Regions from separate parts of the Streptomyces sp. NPDC028635 genome, predicted to be linked through region 1. Evidence: riboswitches for the same ligand, from Rfam matches in the RefSeq annotation. Region 1 holds a riboswitch; each other region holds the start of a gene.

The links. Region 1 has a riboswitch for thiamine pyrophosphate ahead of AB0E88_RS11225 (thiamine ABC transporter substrate-binding protein). Riboswitches for the same ligand answer to the same signal wherever they lie in the genome.
Region 2: it holds a riboswitch for thiamine pyrophosphate, as region 1 does, so the genes downstream of both, thiC (phosphomethylpyrimidine synthase ThiC) here and AB0E88_RS11225 (thiamine ABC transporter substrate-binding protein) in region 1, are expected to answer to the same signal.
Region 3: it holds a riboswitch for thiamine pyrophosphate, as region 1 does, so the genes downstream of both, thiO (glycine oxidase ThiO) here and AB0E88_RS11225 (thiamine ABC transporter substrate-binding protein) in region 1, are expected to answer to the same signal.

The regions. Positions count from the first base shown of each region.
Region 1 is NZ_JBEZWX010000008.1:44,435-51,620, forward strand. Features, by position in the region: gene AB0E88_RS11210 (LAETG motif-containing sortase-dependent surface protein) at 1-428, shown strand, start outside; gene AB0E88_RS11215 (ABC transporter ATP-binding protein) at 498-1,517, opposite strand; gene AB0E88_RS11220 (iron ABC transporter permease) at 1,518-3,119, opposite strand; gene AB0E88_RS11225 (thiamine ABC transporter substrate-binding protein) at 3,164-4,252, opposite strand; TPP riboswitch at 4,327-4,435, opposite strand; gene rlmN (23S rRNA (adenine(2503)-C(2))-methyltransferase RlmN) at 4,460-5,566, opposite strand; gene AB0E88_RS11235 (hypothetical protein) at 5,660-5,839, opposite strand; gene AB0E88_RS11240 (SRPBCC family protein) at 5,874-6,323, opposite strand; gene AB0E88_RS11245 (phosphatidate cytidylyltransferase) at 6,489-7,186, opposite strand, start outside.
Region 2 is NZ_JBEZWX010000012.1:166,007-173,192, reverse strand. Features, by position in the region: gene AB0E88_RS16195 (LacI family DNA-binding transcriptional regulator) at 243-1,358, shown strand; gene AB0E88_RS16190 (metallophosphoesterase) at 1,719-2,825, shown strand; gene AB0E88_RS16185 (hypothetical protein) at 3,043-3,912, shown strand; gene thiC (phosphomethylpyrimidine synthase ThiC) at 4,075-5,859, opposite strand; TPP riboswitch at 5,852-6,029, opposite strand; gene AB0E88_RS16175 (YibE/F family protein) at 6,101-7,186, shown strand, end outside.
Region 3 is NZ_JBEZWX010000020.1:60,768-67,953, reverse strand. Features, by position in the region: gene AB0E88_RS21750 (hypothetical protein) at 1-760, opposite strand, end outside; gene metF (methylenetetrahydrofolate reductase [NAD(P)H]) at 817-1,740, opposite strand; gene thiE (thiamine phosphate synthase) at 1,887-2,540, opposite strand; gene AB0E88_RS21735 (Rv2175c family DNA-binding protein) at 3,349-3,714, opposite strand; gene AB0E88_RS21730 (FAD-dependent oxidoreductase) at 3,825-5,057, opposite strand; gene AB0E88_RS21725 (hypothetical protein) at 5,090-5,461, opposite strand; TPP riboswitch at 5,514-5,627, shown strand; gene thiO (glycine oxidase ThiO) at 5,625-6,815, shown strand; gene thiS (sulfur carrier protein ThiS) at 6,812-7,012, shown strand; gene AB0E88_RS21710 (thiazole synthase) at 7,016-7,186, shown strand, end outside.

The DNA of each region.
Region 1 (7,186 bases):
AGGGTGTGACCATCACCTTCGCCGAGGACTGGAAGCCGAACGCCACCTACCGCGTCCACGTCCTGGCCGGCGACGCCAAGCACCCCATCGTGGACGAGGACATCACGCCGAACCTCACCACGCCGCCCACCGCCTGCAAGAAGGACACCCCCTCGACGCCGCCGGCCCCGCCGACCAGCCCGGCGCCGAAGCCGTCGCAGTCGACCCCGGCCGAGGACACGCCGAGCCCCTCGGCCCCGGCCAGCACCGCCCCCGCGGGCACCCCGAGCAACGCGCCGTCCCCGGCGGCCGGTGACTCCAACCTCGCCGAGACCGGTGCGAACTCCAACACCGGCCTGATCGCCGGCGTGGCGGGCGCCCTGGTCGTCGTCGGCGGCGGTGCCGTCTTCCTCGGCATGCGCCGCCGCGGGGCCAAGAGCAACGGCTGACCCCGCGCACGTACGCCGGCCCGCCCCCGGGAGACCGGGGGCGGGCCGTTCGCATGAACCCGGAAGCCCTCAGCCGAGGACGACGACTTCGGCCCCGTCGAAGGCGACGCCGACCTCGGCACCGACCTCGGGCGCCTCGCGCAGCGCGCAGGCGGCCTCCAGGCGGGGCGCGTCCTCGGGCTGGAGGTGCACCGCGACATGGGTGCCCCGGAAAGTACGGGCGGTGACGGTGCAGCGCAGCCCCTGCGCCACCTCGGTCAGCCGGACCCCGGCCGGGCGGACCAGCACGTCGCGCGGACCCTGCGGGGAGCCGTCGGGCACCGGCAGCTTGCCCCAGGGCGTGTCGGCGGCCTCGCCGACGACGGTTCCCGGCACCACGTTGTCGAAGCCGAGGAACCGGGCGACGAACGCGTCCGCCGGGTGCTGCCACACCTGAAGGGGCGTGCCGGACTGGGCGATCCGCCCGTCCCGCATCACCACGACCCGGTCGGCGAGTGCGAACGCCTCGCCCTGGTCGTGGGTGACGGCGAGCACGGTGGTGCCCAACCGGCCGAACAGCTCCCGCAGTTCGACGACGAGGCGTTCGCGCAGCGAGCGGTCGAGCTGACCGAGCGGCTCGTCCAGCATCAGCAGCCGGGGCCGCGGCGCGAGCGCCCGGGCGAGCGCGACCCGCTGCTGCTCACCGCCGGACAGCGCGCCCACGGCCCGCCGCCCGGCCCCGGGCAGCCCGACCAGGTCCAGCAACTCACCTACCCGCTCGCCCTGTTCGCCCTTCCCGGCGCCGTGCATACGCAGCCCGAAGGCGACGTTTCCGGCCACGTCCCGCTGCGGGAAGAGCTGGTGGTCCTGGAACATCAGCCCCACACCCCGCTTGTGCGCGGGCACCTTCGCCTGGTCCCGGCCGTCCAGCAGGACCCGGCCCGCATCGAGTGGCTGGAGTCCGGCGACCGCCCGCAGCAGCGTCGACTTGCCGCTGCCGCTCGGGCCGAGCACGCACACCACCTCGTGCTCGGTGACGTCCAGGTCGACGGCGTCGAGGACGGTCCGCTCGCCGAAGCGGACGGTCGCGGCATCGAGGCTGAGCAGCATCTAGAACTCCCCCGTCCGGTCGGGCACCCGCAGGCTCTCCAGCACGAGCAGCGCCACGGCGCACACCACCATCAGAATCGTCGACAGGGCCATCGCCTGCCCGTAGTTGAGGTCACCGGGCCGCGCCAGCAACCGGGCCACGGCCACCGGCAGCGTCGGCGTGTCGGGCCGTGCGATGAACACGGTCGCCCCGAACTCGCCCAGCGACACGGCGAACGCGAACCCGGCGGCGATCAGCAGCGCCCGCCGCACCATCGGCAGATCGACCTCCCGCCACACCCGCCACGGCGAGGCCCCGAGCACGGTCGCCGCCTCCCGCAGCCGTCCGTCGACCGCGCGCAGCACGGGCAGCATGGTCCGGATGACGAAGGGGACGCCGACGAGCGCTTGGGCGAGCGGCACCAGGATCCAGGAGCTGCGCAGGTCCAGCGGCGGCTTGTCGAGCGTGATCAGGAAGCCGAAGCCGACGGTCACCGCGGACACGCCGAGCGGCAGCATCAGCAGCGCGTCGAAGCCGCGCACCAGACGTCCGGCGTCGCGGCGGGTCAGCGCGGCGGCGGCGAACCCGCCGATCAGCAGCGCGATGCCGGTGGCGGCAAGGGCGTACTGCAGCGAATTGCCGATGGCCTCGATCGGCGGCACGAGGAAGGTGTTGCCGTCCTGGGCGGTCAGCTCCCGGTAGTAGCGCAGACCGCCGTCCAGGGAGCGCTGCACCAGTACCGCGGGCGGCAGCACGAGCAGCGCGGCGATGGTCAGCAGCACACCGGCGAGCAGCGCCCACTGCCCGGCGCCGCGCGGCCGGCGGGCCGTCGTCGCCGCGTCCACCAGCTTCAGCGCGCTCTCCCGGCGCCGCACCGTCCAGGCGTGCACGGCGAGGATCACGCCGACGGCGACGAACTGCACGATCGTCAGGACGGCGGCGGTGGACAGGTCGAAGATGTCGGCGGTCTGCCGGTAGATCTCCACCTCCAGGGTGGAGAAGCCGGGCCCGCCGAGGATCTGGACGATGCCGAAGGAGGTGAAGCAGAACAGGAACACCATCAGCCCGGCCGCCGCGACCGCCGGCGCCAGCGCGGGCAGGGTGACCGTGCGCCAGGCGGTGAAGCGGGACGCGCCCAGCATCCGCGCCGCGTCCTCCTGGCGCGGGTCGAGCTGGGCCCACAGACCGCCGACGGTGCGCACGACGACGGCGTAGTTGAAGAAGACGTGGGCGAGCAGGATCGCCCACACCGTGGTGTCCAGCCGTACGCCCCACAGCTGGTCGAGCAGCCCGCCGCGGCCGACCAGCGCCAGGAAGGCCGTGCCGACGACGACGGTCGGCAGCACGAACGGCACCGTCACCACCGCCCGCAGCAGCCGCTTGCCGGGGAAGTCGAAGCGGGCGAAGACATACGCGCCGGGCAGGGCGAGCAGCAGGGTGAGCCCGGCGGAGACCAGCGCCTGCCAGGTGGTGAACCACAGCACGTGCCGGATGTCGGACTGGCCGAGCACATCGGTGAGCCGTCCGAACTGCCAGACGCCGTCCACCTTCAGGCCGCGGGCGACGATCGCCGCCACGGGGTAGGCGAAGAACACGGCGAAGAACGCGACGGGCAGGGCCATCAGGCCGAGCCGCGCCGCGCTCCCCGCGCGGTGCGTGCGGCGGGCTACTTCAGTACGAGCGAGGTCCACTGCTTGACCCACTGGTCGCGGTGGTCGGCGATCTTGCCGGGGGCGAGGGTCTCGGGGTCCTTGGCGGCGGGGCCGTACTGGGTGAACTCGGCGGGCACCTCGGCGCCGTCGACGACCGGGTAGACGAACATGTTCAGCGGCATGTCCTGCTGGAACTCCTTGGAGACCAGGAAGTCGATCAGCGCCTTGCCGCCCTTGGTGTTCTTCGCGTTGCTGAGCAGCCCGGCGAACTCGATCTGCCGGAAGCAGGTGCCGGTGGCGACACCGGTGGGCGCGGTCTTCGGCTGCGGCTTGGCGAAGACGACCTCGGCGGGCGGGGAGGAGGCGTAGGAGACGACCAGCGGCCGGTCGCCGTGGGCCTTCCTGCCGCCGGCCGAGCCGGAGAACTCCTGGTCGTAGGCCTGCTCCCAGCCGTCGACCACCTTCACGCCGTTGGCCTTCAGCTTCTTCCAGTAGCCCTGCCAGCCGTCGTCGCCGTACTTGGCGGCGGTGCCGAGCAGGAAGCCGAGGCCGGGCGAGGAGGTCGCGGCGTTCTCGGTGACCAGCAGGTTCTTGTACTCCGGCTTGATCAGGTCGTCGAAGGAGGCCGGCGGGGTCAGCTTGTGGTCGGCGAAGTACTTCTTGTCGTAGTTGACGCAGATGTCGCCGTGGTCGATCGGCGTGACCCGGTGCTTGCCCTGGTCCAGCTGGTACTGGGCGCCGATGGTGCCGAGCCCCTTGGCCTGGTACGGCTGGAAGAGGCCGTTGTCCAGGGCGCGGGAGAGCAGGGTGTTGTCGACGCCGAAGAAGACGTCGCCCTGCGGGTTGTCCTTGGTGAGGATGGCCTTGTTGACGGCCTGCCCGGCGTCGCCGTCGGGCAGGACGCGGACCTTGTACCCGGACTGCTTCTCGAAGTCCGCGAGGACGTTCTTGGACACGGCCCATGAGTCGTGGCTGACGAGCGTGACCGTCTTGGACTCGGCGGACGTCTTCTCGCTCCCGCCCGACGACCCGCACGCGGACAGCGTGACGAGGCCGACGCCGACCACCAGGACCGTGGCCTTCTTGGTGATGCTCACTGACATTCCTCCTGGAGTGACCAGGAAGAGACGCGGCCCTGCCCGGGACGCCTCACGGTGTCCCGGGCAGGGCGCAACAGCTCGAGTGATGACCGATCTCCCTACCCAGAATGACCTGGGCGAGGTTCGGAGGGTCTGCGGCCCTGTCCGCCGCACTCTCAGCGCTGTGGCGCTCCCCTGTCGGAATATGTAGATGTACTGACGCCAGTCAGATTACCGCTCGGTGGCGGCGAGCTGACCACACGCCCCGTCGATCTCCTGCCCACGGGTGTCCCGGATGGTCACCGGTACACCATGAGCGGCGATCGCCTCGACGAACGCCTTCTCGTCCTCGGGCCGCGAGGCGGTCCACTTGGACCCCGGGGTCGGGTTGAGCGGGATGAGATTGACGTGCACGGGCTTGCCCTTGAGCAGCCGCCCGAGCCGGTCGCCCCGCCACGCCTGATCGTTGATGTCCCGGATGAGGGCGTACTCGATGGACAGCCGGCGCCCGCTCTTCTCGACGTACTCGAACCCGGCGTCGAGCACCTCGCGCACCTTCCACCGCGTGTTCACGGGGACGAGGGTGTCGCGCAGCTCGTCGTCCGGGGCGTGCAGCGAAATCGCGAGCCGGCACTTGAAGCCCTCGTCGGCGAACCGGTGGATGGCGGGCACGAGCCCGACCGTCGACACGGTGATGCCGCGCTGGGACAGACCGAGACCGTCCGGCGCGGGGTCCGTGAGCGCGCGGATCGCTCCGACCACCCGCTTGTAGTTGGCGAGCGGCTCACCCATGCCCATGAAGACGATGTTGGACAGCCGGGACGCACCGCCGGGGATCTCCCCGTCCCTGAGCGCCCGCATGCCCTCGACGATCTGGTGCACGATCTCGGCGGTGGACAGGTTCCGGTCGAGACCGGCCTGCCCCGTCGCACAGAACGGGCAGTTCATGCCACAGCCCGCCTGCGAGCTGATGCACATGGTGACCCGGTCCGGGTACCGCATCAGCACCGACTCGACGAGCGTCCCGTCGAACAGCCGCCACAGCGTCTTGCGCGTCTCCCCCTCGTCGGTCGACAGATGCCGTACGACGGTCATCAGCTCGGGAAACAGCGCCTCCCGCAGCTTGTCACGCGCACCGGAGGGGATGTCGGTCCACTGCTCCGGGTCGTGCGCGTACCGCGCGAAGTAGTGCTGCGACAGCTGCTTGGCGCGAAACGGCTTCTCCCCGATCTCGGCCACGACCGCCTTGCGCTCGGCGGGCGAGAGATCGGCAAGATGCCGCGGCGGCGACTTCGCTCCGCGCGGCGCGACAAAAGTAAGTTCTCCGGGCTTGGGCATGGTGCTACCAGTGTCGCAGATCGACTCGGGTGGCCCGCTCGGCCGGTGCGGCGCCCTTGCGGTGCGCGGCGGTACGTGCGACGGCCGGGCCCGTCAGTTGAGGAGCGCGCCGATGAACACCGCGACAGTGGAGCCGTAGGACTTCCAGCGGTGCGAGCGGCGGCAGTAGCGGCGGGGCTTGCGGCGCACCGCCTGGTCGATCAGCGTCTTGCACCACTTGCACGGCAGGTCACCGTGGCAGGTGCCGTCGTCCGCGAGTCTCGCCCTCCCCATGATCGCGACTCCAGCCGCCGCCGAGCGGCGGGGTCTACGCGGCCGTGTGCTCCAGGTGCTGCTTGAGCAGCTGCTCGTTGCGCGGGAACTCCTTGCGCACCTGCGGGCGGACGACCAGCGGGATGAGGACCTTGCCGAGGCCGTGGCCCTCGAAGTCGAGGTCCATGGTCAGCCGGGTGCGCCGGCCCTCGTCGACAGGCGTGACCTCACCGCGGAAGGTGCCGCGTACCGTCCCGTCGATGCCGTGCACGCTCCACGAGCGCCCCGGCTCGTACTCGGTGCACTGCATCGTCATGGGAACGTCGCGGCGGCCGAGGTGACGGGTGACCCGGACCCGGGAGCCCACTCCGAACGGGCCGTCGTCGAGCTGCTCGGCTGACACCGCGCTCTCCTGCCAGTCCGGCAGGTGGGCGGGGTCGGTGACGAACGTCCACACCTCGTCGGGGCGGCAGTTGAGAACGATCTCATCGTGGAAACCGGACATGGTGGCCCCCTTTCCAGGGCGAGCCGGTCGGGGCTTACACCCGAAATCGTCCCACCGCACCCGCCCACCGGCCATCCGGCCATCGGGGGGCGGGCGGGGCCTCCACGACGACGAGCCCCGCCCTCCCTGACAGGAGGACGGGGCTTTGAAGGCCGTGCGCGCCGGTCAGCCGGCGCCGACGAACAGCACCAGCAGCAGCCACACCACCGGAGCCGTCGGCAGCAGCGAGTCCAGGCGGTCCATGATGCCCCCGTGCCCGGGGAGCAGCGTGCCCATGTCCTTGATGCCCAGGTCCCGCTTGATCATCGACTCGCCGAGGTCGCCCAGCGTCGCGCTGGCCGCGACCGCGAGACCCAGCAGCAGCCCCTGCCACCAGGTGCCGTCGTCGATCAGGAACTGCAGGCACAGCGCACCGGCGACCATCGCGAACGTCACGGCGCCGAGCAGGCCCTCGCGGGTCTTGCCGGGGCTGATCCGCGGGGCGAGCTTGTGCTTGCCGAAGCGCCATCCGACGGCGTACGCGCCGGTGTCGCTGACCACCGTGAGGAGCAGGAACGTCAGCACGCGCCAGGGGCCGTCGTCGGCGGTGAGCATCATCGCCACGAACGTCGCCAGGAACGGCACGTAGAAGGCCGCGAAGACGCCGGCCGTGACGTCCTTGAGGTAGCCCTCCGGCGGCTCGGTCATCCGCCAGACCAGCACCGCGAGCGCCGTGAGCGCCATGGCGACCCACGCGCCCTCGGCGCCGCGCACATACCCGGCGACAACCATGGCGGCGCCGCCGATCGCGAGCGGCACCAAGGGCGCGCGGATCTCCTTGCGCTCCTGGAGCCTGCTGGTCAGCTCCCACAGGCCGACGACGA
Region 2 (7,186 bases), on a different contig from region 1:
TCTATGCGCCGGTAGCTCACGCCGTGGCGCGCATCCCTCGTCAAGGTGAGTTGAGACCTCTTCGAAACATCGGGTGCTTGGCAGGCCTATCCGCGCCGACGCATCATGTCTTGCGATAGAAACGGTTAACTTCCTTGTTTTCGCAGGTACTTGAGGGCGTTTCGCCATGCAGAAACGTGCCTGTCAACGCGTGCATATGCGTCCGCACTACCCCGCGTCATGAGCCCTACTATCACCTCGCCATGACAGCAGCAGGGAAGCACCAGGTGAGCCGCGCGGAAACCTCACGCCGAGGCAGCCGGCCGGGCCGGGCGGGTATCAGAGACGTGGCCGCCGCCGCCGGAGTCTCCATCACAACCGTCTCCGACGCCCTGAACGGCAAGGGCCGGCTCCCGGACGCGACCCGGCGCCACGTCCGCGAGGTCGCCGACCGGCTGGGCTACCGCCCCTCCGCCGCCGCCCGCACCCTCCGTACCGGCAAGTCGGGCCTCATCGGTCTGACCGTGACGACGTACGGGGATGAACCTTTCACCTTCACCGAATTCGCGTACTTCGCCGAGATGGCCCGCGCCGCCACCTCCGCCGCGCTCGCCCGGGGCTACGCGCTCGTCATCCTGCCCGCGACCTCCCGCCACGACGTGTGGTCCAACGTCGCACTGGACGGCACCGTCGTCATCGACCCCTCCGACGAGGACCCCGTCGTCACGGAACTGGTCCGGCAGGGTTTACCGGTGGTCTCCGACGGCCGCCCCGTCGGGTCCCTGCCCGTCACCGCCTGGGTCGACAACGACCACGAGGCCGCCGTCATGAACATCCTCGACCATCTCGCCGACGCCGGCGCCCGCCGCATCGGCCTGCTGACGGGGACCACGACCGACACCTACACCCACCTGTCGACCACCGCCTATCTGCGCTGGTGCGAGCGGGTCGGCCAGGACCCGGTCTACGAGGCCTACCCGGCGCACGACCCGTGCGCGGGCGCCGTGGCCGCGGACCGGCTCCTCGCCCGGCCCGACCGTCCCGACGCCGTCTACGGCCTGTTCGACCCCAACGGCACCGACCTGCTCGCCGCCGCCCGCCGCTACGGGCTGCGCGTGCCCGAGGACCTGCTGCTGGTGTGCTGCAGCGAGTCCACCGTGTACGCGAGCACCGAGCCGCCCATCACGACTCTCTCGCTCAAGCCCCGCCGTATCGGCACGGCCGTGGTGCAGCTGCTCATCGACGCCATCGAGGGGGTGGAATCGGACCAGCCGGTCGAGCAGGTGATACCGACCGAGCTGATCATCCGAACGTCCTCTCAGCGCCGCCCGCAGCGCACGACGGTCAGCCCGCCGCGCACCCCGGAGGGGGACGGGTAGCCACGGGTGGCCCGCCGCGCGCTTCATCAGGAGCACGGATGGCTCGCTGCGCACCTCGGCAGGAGCGTGGGGGGTCCGATGCGTGCCTCGACAGGAGCGCGGGGGTCCGCCGCGCGCACCGGCCGGGGGCCGGTGGCGGGGCGGCGAGGCGGGCGTGCCGCTCCCCGCTGCGGCGTGGAGGGGAGGGGACCAGGTGGGGAAAGCCCTTCCCAAACGGGGCGAAAGCCGCGGTGAACAGGAGTCTTGTTCCGATTCACCACCCCTGGGTCATCACACGGCACGATCCGCATTCCTATGATGGGCCCACGACACCGCGGGCCGCTGCGACCAGGCAGTCCGAAGCGGTGCAGATGCGGCGCGATGGTGGAGGGGTCGATGACTCAGGGGGCCGGTCAGGGACCCGAGGTGGAGCGGACGGCGACGTTGCGCGACTTCCGCGTGCCCGCGTACGTCCATGAGACCGGTCCGTTCATCCACGGCGCCCACCCCGGCGAGGGCGCCCCGCCCGTCGAGGACCCCTTGCAGGTGCCCGAGGGTTACACGCCCACCGAGCGCGATCTGCCCGTCATCAACCGCGGTGACACCGTGCAGGTGACCGTCGACCCGGTGGCCGCTCCGGCCCCGGCCGCGGCGCAGCCCGGCGCCGGCCCCGGTCCCCTGTTCGTCGTCGGCGACGTGCACGGTTATCTGGACGAGCTGATCGCCGCCCTGCAGGAGAAGGGGCTGATCGACGCGGCGGGCCAGTGGTGCGCCGGCACCGCCCGGCTGTGGTTCCTCGGCGACTTCACCGACCGCGGACCCGACGGCATCGGCGTCATCGACCTGGTCATGCGCCTGTCCGCGGAGGCCGCCGCGGCCGGCGGCTACTGCAAGGCCCTCATGGGCAACCACGAACTGCTGCTGCTCGGGGCCAAGCGGTTCGGCGACACGCCCGTCAACTCCGGCGCGGGCACCGCCACCTTCCAAGCGGCCTGGCTGCTCAACGGCGGCCAGAAGACCGACATGGACCGCCTGCAGGACCACCACCTGCAGTGGATGGCGCGTCTGGACGCGGTGGAGGAGGTCGACGGCTATCTGCTCGTGCACTCCGACACCACCGCCTACCTCGACTACGGCGACTCGATCGAGGCCGTCAACGACACCGTCCGCGAGACGCTGACCCGCAACGACGCCGACGAGTGCTGGGATCTGTTCCGCAAGTTCACCAAGCGCTTCTCCTTCCGTGACGAGGGCGGCGCCGACGCCGTGCGCTCGCTGCTCGATACGTACGGCGGCACCCGCATCGTTCACGGCCACAGCCCGATTCCGTATCTGCTGGGCGAGGTCGGCTCCGAGGACGGCGAGGACAGCGCCGGCCCGCTCGTCGAGGGCCCGCACGTCTACGCCGACGGGCTCGCCATCGCGATGGACGGCGGTGTGACGATGGCAGGAAAACTGCTGGTCCAGGAGCTCCCGTTGGGCGGCTGAGCGTTCCCGCGCGCCGCCCCGCGGCGCAATCTCCCCCGCCGCCCGGCGGACGGCCCGGATCCGCTCAACACACCGGGCGCGTCGGCAATTTGTGGAAACCCCCTGTCACCGCGAGCCGTCGCCGCTCTACCATCGGCTTATCCGTAGCAGGCTCCCCTCCGTTTCTGCCCGACGGCTCGTCGCCATGCGAGCCCCAAGCCCTACGGAGCATCGGGGGATGCACATGAACAGCGTTCCGCAGCACCTGCTGAGCGAGGACCGTCAGGACTACGAACGGATCCTCGATGAGGCGCTGCGCTCCGCAGCCCACCGTCCCGAACTGTCCGCCGCCGGCCGACGTCTCACCCTCGAACAGCTGCGCGCCATGGCGCTCAGCGCCACCTCCCTCATCACCGCCTCCGCCGCCACCGAGTACCAGCACTACGTCAAGGTGCGCGAGGAGCTGCGTCAGCCGGCCCCGGCCGCCGCCCTGACGGCCGAGCGCACGTCCGCGTCCGCCGACCCCGCCGGCGCCCCGATGGGACTCGCCGCCACCGTGGGCGAGATGGCCGAGAGCACGGGCGCGGGCGCCGTCGCCGTGGTCGCCGTCCTCGCCCCCGTCCTCTCCGGCACCGCCGCCGCGATATTCCTGCTGGTGGGTTACATCCTGAAGATGCTCGACCCCGAGCCGGCCTTCGCCCGGACCATGCTCACCGCCGGATGGGTCTTCGGCGCCCTGACGGCGGCCACGATCCTCGTCGCCACCGTGGGGCTGCTGCTCACGGCCCTGCGCAACCGCCCCTCGCTCGAGTCCGGCGCCCACGGTGAACCTCCGCAGGAGCTGACCCAGGCTCGTGACGCCTGGCACGAAGCCCTGCTGGAACGCGGCATCGTGCCGTTCCTGCGCGACGCCCTGGCCGAGCCCGGTACGAGCCCGGCGCACCCCGTGTCCCCGTCGGTGCCGTCCAGCCGCATCCCGCGCCTGGGCTACGACCGGCCGGGATTCACCAGCCCCGACGACGGCCCCGCCGCAGGCCCGCGCCCGAGTTTCACGAGCCCCGACTTCAGCAGCCCCGACTTCGGTGGCCCGGAGCACCAGCCGGAGTGAAGCGCCGGCGCACGCCCCGGAGAGGACGAGCGCACGCGGGGGCATCGGACGTCCGCCGCGAGCCGTCCAACGCCGGGCCCCCACGGGACAGTCCGCGTCACCCCGGGCCGCCCGGACCTGTCGAAGCGGTCCGGGCGGTCCGGGCGGTCCGGGCGGTGCGACTCAGTCCGCGATCGGCAGATACACGCGGTTGCCCGCCGCCGCGAATTCCCGCGACTTCTCCGCCATCCCGGCCTCGATCTCGGCCTTGCTGCCGCCGTGCTCACGGCGGATGTCCTGCGAGATCTTCATCGAGCAGAACTTCGGCCCGCACATCGAGCAGAAGTGGGCCGTCTTGGCGGGTTCCGCCGGCAGGGTCTCGTCGTGGAACTCCCGCGCCGTGTCCGGGTCCAGCGCGAGGTTGAACTGGTCCTCCCACCGGAACTCGAACCGGGCGTCGGACAGCGCGTCGTCCCACTCCTGCGCGCCCGGGTGCCCCTTGGCCAGATCGGCCGCGTGGGCGGCGATCTTGTAGGTGATGACACCGGTCTTGACGTCGTCCCGGTTGGGCAGGCCCAGGTGCTCCTTGGGCGTGACGTAGCAGAGCATCGCCGTGCCCCACCAGGCGATCATCGCGGCGCCGATGCCGGAGGTGATGTGGTCGTACGCCGGCGCGACGTCGGTGGTCAGCGGGCCGAGCGTATAGAACGGAGCTTCATCGCAGATCTCCTGCTGAAGGTCGATGTTCTCCTTGATCTTGTGCATCGGGACGTGTCCCGGGCCCTCGATCATGGTCTGTACGTGGAAACGCTTGGCGATCGTGTTGAGTTCCCCGAGCGTGCGGAGCTCCGCGAACTGCGCCTCGTCGTTGGCGTCCGCGATGGAGCCGGGCCGGAGACCGTCACCGAGGGAGTACGTCACGTCGTACGCGGCGAGGATCTCGCAGAGCTCCTCGAAGTTCTCGTACAGGAACGATTCCTTGTGGTGCGCCAGGCACCACGCGGCCATGATCGAACCACCGCGCGAGACGATGCCCGTCTTGCGGTTGGCGGTGAGCGGCACGTACGCCAGACGCACGCCCGCGTGGACCGTCATGTAGTCCACGCCCTGCTCGGCCTGCTCGATGACCGTGTCCTTGTAGATCTCCCAGGTCAGTTCCTCGGCCCTGCCGTCGACCTTCTCCAGCGCCTGGTAGAGCGGCACCGTGCCGATGGGGACGGGGGAGTTGCGCAGCACCCACTCGCGGGTGGTGTGGATGTTGCGTCCCGTGGACAGGTCCATGACCGTGTCGGCGCCCCAGCGGGTCGCCCAGGTCATCTTCTCGACCTCCTCCTCGATGGAAGAAGTCACTGCGGAGTTGCCGATGTTGGCGTTGACCTTCACCAGGAACCGCTTGCCGATGATCATCGGCTCGATCTCCGGGTGGTTGACGTTGGCCGGCAGCACGGCTCGGCCCGCCGCGATCTCCTCGCGGACCACCTCGGGCGAGACGTTCTCCCGAAGGGCCACGAACTCCATCTCGGGCGTGATCTCGCCCCGGCGGGCGTACGCGAGCTGCGTGACCGCCTGGCCGTCGCGGCCGCGGCGGGGCTGGCGCGGCCGCCCGGGGAAGACCGCGTCGAGATTGCGCAGGCCGCCGCGCGGCGAGGTGTGCTTGATCCCGTCGTCCTCCGGGCGGACGGGGCGGCCCGCGTACTCCTCGGTGTCGCCGCGGGCGATGATCCAGTTCTCCCGCAGGGGCGACAGGCCCCTGCGGACGTCGGTGTCGACAAGCGGATCGGTATACGGGCCGGACGTGTCGTAGAGCGTGACCGCCTTCCCGTTGGTGAGGTGCACCTGACGGACCGGCACCCGCAGGTCGGGGCGCGAACCCTCGACGTATGCCTTGTGCCAGCCGATGGACTTCCCGGCCTCCTGAGCCGACTCGCTCTGAACGGAGGCAGGCGTGCGTACGTCCTTGTTGGTCATGAGACCTACTCCCTACGCCGGCATTACCCGGTAACAGGTTCGGCGGTCGACGCAGCGGTCACCGTCTGCCGACATTTCGTGTGGAACGCCACATGTTCCACGTGAAACATCGCGAAGACGGAGGTCAGCGCCCTCTCAGCCCGGTGCTCCGAGCTCCCGCGTGTGCAAAGGTGCCTCCACGCTAGCGTCAATTCAGGCGCGATGAACAGGGGGCCCCTGCCGTTCTTGCGATGATCGGGCGGTGACCACCACACACCAGCCCCCGTATCCGCCGCCCGAGCCGCCGCACGGCCAGGGCCCGACCGGCCACGGCCAGGGCGCCGAGGACGGGCCGGAGCACGGGCACACGCCGGCAGCCGGGCACGGGTACGCCCCGGGCGCCGGGCACGGGCATCGGCACGCGTCCGGTGGCGGGCACGGACACGGTGCCGGGCACGCCGCGGGAAGCGGACACGGTGCCGCGCATTCCGCGGGCGGCGGGCACGGGCACTCGCACAGTCACGGGCCCGCCGCTCCCGTCTCCCGGCATCTGCGCAAGGTCATCGCGGCGATCCTCATCCCGTTCGCCGTGGCGGTGGTCGTCGGCCTCGGCGTGCTGTGGCCGGGCGGTGCCCCCTCCCACCAGCGCTCCGGTGTGGGCTTCGACCGGCAGACCCAGCAGGCCACGGTCACCCAGGTGGTCGAGGTGAGCTGCAAGTCCGTCAACGCCTCCGGTGGTACGCCGACCGGCGACACGTCCACCGCGCAGGGGTCCCCGACCCGGCAACAGGCCGACGGCGCCTGCAAGAAGGCCACCGTCCGCGTCGACTCCGGCAACGACAAGGGCCGGACGTTCACCGAGATCGTGCAGCCCGACCAGACACGGCAGCTGCACCAGGGCGAGAAGGTGGTGGTCGCCTACGAGCCCTCGGCACCGAAGGACCTTCAGTACTCCGTCACGGACGCCGACCGGCGCTTCCCGATGGCCCTGCTGGCCGGCATCTTCGCGCTCGCCGTCATCGTCGTGGGACGGATGCGCGGGGTGATGGCACTCGTCGCGCTGGCCATCAGCTTCCTGGTGCTGAACTTCTTCATCCTGCCGGCGGTACTGCAGGGCGAGAACCCGTTGGTCGTCGCCGTCGTGGGCTCCAGCGCGATCATGCTCATCGCCCTGTATCTGTGCCACGGGCTGTCGGCCCGGACGTCCGTGGCGGTGCTGGGCACACTGGTCTCCCTGCTGCTGATCGGCGTCCTCGGTTCGCTGTTCATCGGCTGGGCCGCGCTGACGGGCAACACGGACGACAGCACCGGCCTGATCCATGGCCTGTACCCGTCCATCGACATGAGC
Region 3 (7,186 bases), on a different contig from region 1:
GCGCATAGCCCTGCTGCTGCTCGTACGAGCCGCCGTAGGCCGCGTCGTACGGGGCGCCGCCGTAGGTCTGGGTGCCGATGTACGGGTCGGAGTAGGCGGCGTACTGCTGCTGGCCGGTGGTGTCGTAGCCGTACTGGCCGTAGCCGGAGTAGTCGTAGCCGTAGGACGACTGCTGCTCGCCGGCGGCGGTCTGGGCCGTCGCGGCGTAGGCGGTGGAGGAGGCGGGGTCGCCGTAGACGCCGTAGGAGCCGGTGTCCTCGGGCATCGGCTGCGGCTCGTAGACCATGGTGGACTCGGCGGCCGTGGCGACGGGCGGGCGGGCCGGGGTGAAGACGTCGTCGTGGTCGTCGTCGGGGCCGTAGGACATTGTCTCGGCGGCGAAGGCGCTTCCGTGGTCCGCGTCCGCGCCGGAGTGTCCGGTGTCGGCCGGCTCCAGGTCGGAGACCTCCAGCGCCGGGTCCCGGCGCTCGGCCCGGCCCCTGCGGCGCTTCACGGGCTCCTCGTCGCGGCGGCGGACCGCCCAGCCCGCGGCGAAGCCACGCCGGAACGACAGCGTGACGTAGGTCTGCCCGACCGCGAACGCCGCCGCGCCCAGCCCGATGACGACGACCGACGGAATCAGTACGCCGAGCACGACGCCGAGGAAGCCGACGAACGCGAGCAGCCGCCAGCGAAGCCGCGCCTTGTACTGCAGCAGCACTTCACCGAGCAGCCACAGCGCGACGCCGCCGAACGCGATGTAGAGGACCGTCCAGCCCATGTACGCCCCTCTCCCTGTGGCCGCACCGCAGTGTGTCGTACGGCGGTGCGACCGGTCTAGGCCTGCGGAGGGTGGTGCAGGCCCAGGTTCTCGTAGATTTCCAGCGTCGCCGTGGAGTTGTTGAGCGTGATGAAGTGCAGACCCGGCACTCCCTCGGCCAGCAGCCGCGCGCAGAACTCCGTGGCGAAGTCGATGCCAATGGAGCGTACAGCGGCCGGATCGTCCTGCGCCGAGAGGATCCGTTCTTTCAGCTCGTCCGGGACGGCGGCGGTGCTCAGCTTGGGCAGGCGCTCCAGCATCTTCATGCTGGTCACCGGCAGGACCTCCGGGATCACCGGGGTGTCACAGCCGGCCGCCACGACGCGGTCGCGCAGGCGCAGATAGGACTCGGGGTGGAAGAACATCTGTGTGATGGCGTAGTCCGCCCCGGCCCGGCACTTGTCGACGAAGTGCCGGATGTCGGTGTCCCAGTCCGTGGAGCGCGGGTGCATCTCCGGGAAGGCGGCGACGCCCACACAGAAGTCGCCCGACTCCTTGATGAGCCGGACGAGGTCGGCGGCGTACGTCAGACCCCGCGGGTGCGGCACCCACTCGCCCATGGGGTCACCGGGCGGGTCGCCGCGCACGGCGAGCATGTTGCGGATGCCGGCGTCGGCGTACTGGCCGATGATGTTGCGCAGTTCGGCGAGGGAGTGGTCGACCGCGGTGAGGTGGGCGACCGGCGTGAGCGTGGTGTCCACGACGATCTGCTGGGTCTCCTTCACCGTGGTGGTGCGGGTCGTACCGCCGGCGCCGTAGGTGACGGAGACGAAGTCGGGGGCCACGGCCTCGACCCTGCGCAGGGCGTTCCACAGGTTCCGCTCACCGGCCGGCGTCTTGGGCGCGTAGAACTCGAACGAGTACGTCGTCTTGCCGGTCGCGAGGATGTCGCGCACGGTACGGGCGCGATCAGTCCTGGTGGATGCGGTTCCTAGGGCCATACGGGCAGGTTAGCCAGGGGTGGACGGTCCCCCAACCGAAAGCGGGAAATTTGCCCGAATTGTCGGGTTGTTGTCCACCCCTTGGACACTCATGAGACGACGGCGGGTGAGCCGCGGGTGCCCGGGCCGCCACGGCCGCCCCGCGCTCACATCTGGCGCAGCCGCTTGGCGAACTCCGCCGCGGCGGCACCGGGGTCCTGCGCCTCGGTGATCGCCCGGACGACGACGACACGGCGGGCACCCGCCTCGAGCACCTCGTCGAGGTTGCCGAGGTCGATGCCGCCGATGGCGAACCAGGGGCGGTCGGTGCCGAGCGCGGCGGTGTGCCGGACCAGGTCGAGACCGGGGGCATGGCGGCCCGGCTTGGTGGGCGTCGGCCAGCACGGGCCGGTGCAGAAGTAGTCCACGCCCTCCTGGACGGCGGCCGCCTCCGCCTCCGCCTCGGCGTGGGTGGAGCGGCCGATCAGCACGTCGTCGCCGAGGATCGCGCGGGCCGCCGGGACCGGGAGGTCGCCCTGCCCGAGGTGCAGGACGTCGGCGCGGGCCGCGTGGGCGACGTCCGCGCGGTCGTTGACCGCGAGGAGCTTGCCGTGCCGGGCGCAGGCGTCGGCGAAGACGCTCAGGTGCTCCAGTTCCTCGGCGGCCTCCATGCCCTTGTCCCGCAGCTGCACGATGTCGACCCCGCCGGCGAAGACCGCGTCGAGGAACTCGGGCAGGTCGCCCTGGCGCCTGCGGGCGTCGGTGCACAGGTACAGCCGGGCGTCGGCGAGCTGGGCGCGAGGAGTGGCGGCGGTGGTCATACGTGGTCCCCCCGGGGTGGGTGAGGTGTCCGGATCGTACGGGCCGCGGCGTGCGGGCGGCGGCGGCGCGCTCCGCGGACCCGGCCCACGGACGCACCCCAGGAACGTATCCCGCGCACACCACGACAGGGGAGCCCGGGCCCGGCCGGCCGGTCGGCCCCCCGGCTCGCAACCGTTGCGCCACCACGCGCACGGGCCCGGCTTTTCCGTAGGCCCCGGCTTCCCGGCGGGGCAGCTTCTTCGGCCGGTCGGGCTTGCGGCGGGGCCCGTTCTCCCGCCGGTCGGGCTTCCGGCGGGGCAGCTTCTTCGGGCCGGTCCGGCTTCCGGCGGGGCACGTTCTTCCGCCCGTCCGGCTTTCCGACGAGGCCGGACGTCGAACCCGGCCAGGCTTCAGGCCCGCCCTTCAGATCCGGCCGACCTTCGGGCCGCGGCCAGTCTTGAGGCCCGGCCGGAGTGCACGCCTCGGCCGGAGTGCACGCCCCGGCCGGACTTCAGGCCGGCCGGACGTGAGGTCCGGGCCGAAATGCAGGACCGGCCGGTCTTCAGGCCCGGCCGCAGTTCAGCCCGAGCAGCACGTCGCGCCGAGCGAGCGTGGCCTCCGCCCTGAGGCGTGTCTCGCCTCGCGGGCCGCTGCCCACCGGCCCGGCGGGCACGAGGGCATCAAGCGCCGAGGGCACGGTTGCCCCGGCGAACGGCACCGGGACGGAGAGCGCCGCGGTCCGGGAGGTCGTGGCCGAGGCCGCACGTGGCCCCGGCCGTGGCCCCCCGGGCCGCGGCCCGTGTGTCGACGGTGTTCAGTGTGGGTGCGTCAGACGGCGAGCGCCTGGGCGCGGCGCTTCACCTCCGTGCCGCGATTCTCGCTGAGCGCCTGTGCGGGCGTACCGGGCAGGCTCGGGTCCGGCGTGAAGAGCCACTCCAGCATCTCCTCGTCCGTGAACCCGTCGTCCCGCAGGAGCGTCAGGGTGCCCGTCAGGCCCTTGACGACCTTGTCCCCGTCGATGAAGGGGGCGGGGACGTGCAGCGCGCGGTTCTCACCGCGGCGTACGGCGATGAGCTGGCCCTCCTTGACCAGCTGCCGGACACGCGTCACCTCGACGCCGAGCATCTCGGCGATGTCGGGAAGGGTGAGCCAGGCGGGGACGAGAGCATCGATCTTTGCGTCAATCTCGGTCACGGGACAAGCCTGCCATCTGCCACTGACAGTCGGAAGTCAGGGCGGTCCACCCGGGCCGGTCGACCTGGGACGACACACCCGGCACACCCCTGACGACACCCCCGGACGGCTCAGGCCGTGGCCGCCTTCAGCGGCCTCGCCGGGTCCGCCAGCAGCTCCGGATCCATCGCCGTGCCCGCCTCGATCAGCCGCCGCCCCTGGGCCAGGTCACGCGGGCGGCCCACCGCCAGCAGGGCGACCAGCCGGCTCTCGCGCAGCCAGCACACCGTCCAGGCCGGTCCGTACTCGTCACCGCGCCACACGGTGCGGTCGGCCGAGGTGTGGTGGCCGGCGTACTGGACGAAGCGGCCGAACTGCTCGGACCAGAAGTACGGCACGGGGTCGTACTCCGCGGGCGTGTCGCCCACGATGTTCGCGGCGACGGTGCGCGGGCCCTGGAGGGCGTTGTCCCAGTGGTGGACGAGCAGACGTTCGCCGTAGCGGGCGGAGGGGAAGGAGGCGCAGTCGCCGACCGCGTACACGTCCGGCACCGAGGTGCGCAGACGCGCGTCGGCCACCACCTCGCCGCGCGGGCCCAGCGCGACGCCGGAGCCCGCCAGCCACCCGGTGGCCGGCCGTGCGCCGATGCCGACGACGACCGCGCCGGCGGGCAGCCGGGTGCCGTCGTCGAGGACCACCACGCCCGGCTCGACGCCCGCCACGCGCGCGCCCGTGCGCAGCTCGGCGCCGGCGTCGGCGTACCACCGGGTCATCGGCGCGGCGACCTCGGCGGGCAGTGCCCCGGCGAGCGGGCGGTCGGCGGCCTCCACGACGGTGACCGCGCAGCCCGCCTCACGCGCGGCCGTGGCGAACTCGGCGCCGATCCAGCCCGCGCCGACGACCACGATGTCGTGCTGGGCGGCCAGCACCGGGCGCAGCCGCTCTGCGTCGTCCAGGGTGCGCAGCAGGTGCACCCCGGGGACGCCCTCGGCGCCGGGCAGGGTGATCGGTTCGGCGCCGGTGGCGAGCACGAGGACGTCGTACGGGACGGGTCCGGCCCCGGTGTCCAGTTCATGGTCGGCGGGGCGCAGGCCCAGCACCTCGCAGCCGAGGCGCAGCTCGATGCCCAGCGCCTCGAAGTCCACGTCGAAGGCGGAGCCCTCGGCCGTGCCGAGCAGGACGGCCTTGGACAGCGGCGGACGGTCGTAGGGCTGGTGGGGTTCGGCGCCGATGAGCGTGACGGTGCCGGTGAAACCCCGTTCGCGCAGGGCCACCGCGGTCTGCACCCCGGCCATGCCCGCGCCCACGACGACCACCCGCCGCGCCGCCGATGACGTGCCCCGTTGCTGCGTCTGCTCGCTCACCTGATCACCATAGACACCTGACAGACCGTCAGTCAGCGGTCCTGCGCCGTGACCTGCTCCACACGCGCGTGCAGCTCCTCCACCACGCTGGTGCCGCTGCCCTCCTGGGACTCCCACTCCCAGGTCTCCTCCAGCCGCACCCGCCCGTCCGGCAGCTCGACGACCGTGGACACGCAGTGCCCGCCGGAGGTCGTCCCGTCCTGCTTGAGCTGCACGTACCGGAAGTCCAGCCGGTCCCCCTGCCGGGTGCCCACGAGGTGCCCGCGCACCACGTCGCCGCCGGCGTACTCCGCCCAGATCTCGCCGCCGCGCTCGTGGTAGGTGAAGCGGGTGCGCGTGCCCACCTGACCTGGTGCCTGGTCGGCGACCGGGGCGAGGACGAGACCGTCGAGGGACCGGGGCATGACGGAAGGCTCCCTTACAGACACACAGCGGCACGGGCTAGGGTGGCCACCGTAAAGCACTCGCGGGAGCCCGGACGCACCGGGCTGAGAGGGAGGCTGGGACGGCCTCCGACCGTACGAACCTGATCCGGGTCATGCCGGCGAAGGGAGGGGCTGGACGCCCATGTCGCCTACGCGTACGTCAGACGTCCTCGTCATCGGGGGCGGGATCATCGGGCTGGTCACGGCCTGGCGGGCCGCGCAGCGGGGGTTCGCCACCACGGTCGTGGAACCCGAGCCCGGCGGCGGAGCCGCGCAGGTGGCGGCCGGGATGCTGGCCGCCGTCACCGAACTGCACCACGGCGAGCAGACCCTGCTCGCCCTCAACCTGGCCTCGGCGCGCCGCTATCCGGACTTCGCGGCCGAACTCACCGAGGCGAGCGGCCACGGCCTCGGCTACCGCCGCAGCGGCACGCTCGCCGTCGCCCTGGACGCCGACGACCGCGCCCACCTGAAGGAACTGCACGCCCTGCAACGGCAGTCGGGCCTCGCCTCGGAGTGGCTGTCCGGCCGGGAGTGCCGGCGTCTGGAGCCGATGCTCGCGCCGGGTGTGCGCGGCGGGCTGCGGGTCGACGGCGACCACCAGGTGGACCCGCGGCGGCTGGCGGCCGCGCTGGTCACCGCCTGCGAGCGGGCCGGAGTGGTGTTCCGGCGCGACTGGGCCGAGCGGCTCGTCGTCTCCCGTGAGCGCGCCGCGGGCGTCGTCACCCGAGGGGGCGAGGAGCTGGGCGCGGGACAGGTCGTGCTCGCCGCCGGCAGCCTGAGCGGTCGCCTCGCGGGCGTACCGGAGGACGTACTGCCGCCGGTGCGGCCGGTGAAGGGCCAGGTCCTGCGGCTGACCATGCCGGACCACCGGACGCCGTTCCTGAGCCGGACCGTGCGCGCGGTGGTGCGCGGCGGCGCGCTGTATCTGGTGCCGCGCGAGAACGGCGAGCTGGTCGTGGGCGCGACCAGCGAGGAGATGGGCTGGGACACCACGGTCACCGCGGGCGGCGTCTACGAGCTGCTGCGCGACGCCCACGAGCTGGTGCCCGGCATCACCGAGCTGCCGCTCACGGAGACCCGGGCCGGGTTGCGCCCCGGCTCCCCCGACAACGCGCCGCTGCTCGGCCCCACCGCGCTGGAGGGGCTGCTGCTGGCCACCGGGCACCACCGCAACGGCGTCCTGCTCACCCCGGTCACCGGGGACGTGCTGGCCCACGCCCTCGTCACCGGTGAGCTGCCGGACGAGGCCCGCCCCTTCACCCCTAAGCGTTTCGCCCCCGCCGCGGCCGCGCGGCAGCCCGCCCGCACCCTCACGGAGCAGCCCGCATGAACATCTCCGTCAACGGTGAGCCCCGCCGCGTCGATCCCGGCACGGCTCTCGACGCCGTCGTGACGTCCCTCACCGCGGCCCCCTCCGGGGTGGCCGCCGCCCTCAACGAGACCGTCGTCCCGCGCACGCAGTGGTCCACCACGGCCCTCGCCGAGGGCGACCGCGTCGAGGTCCTCACCGCCGTCCAGGGAGGCTGAACCATGGCTGACGACCCCTTCGTCCTCGGCGGTACGCCGTTCTCGTCCCGTCTGATCATGGGCACCGGCGGCGCGCCGAGCCTGGACGTGCTGGAGCGGGCGCTGGTCGCCTCCGGCACCGAGCTGACGACCGTCGCGATGCGCCGGGTCGACCCCGGCGTGCACGGCTCGGTG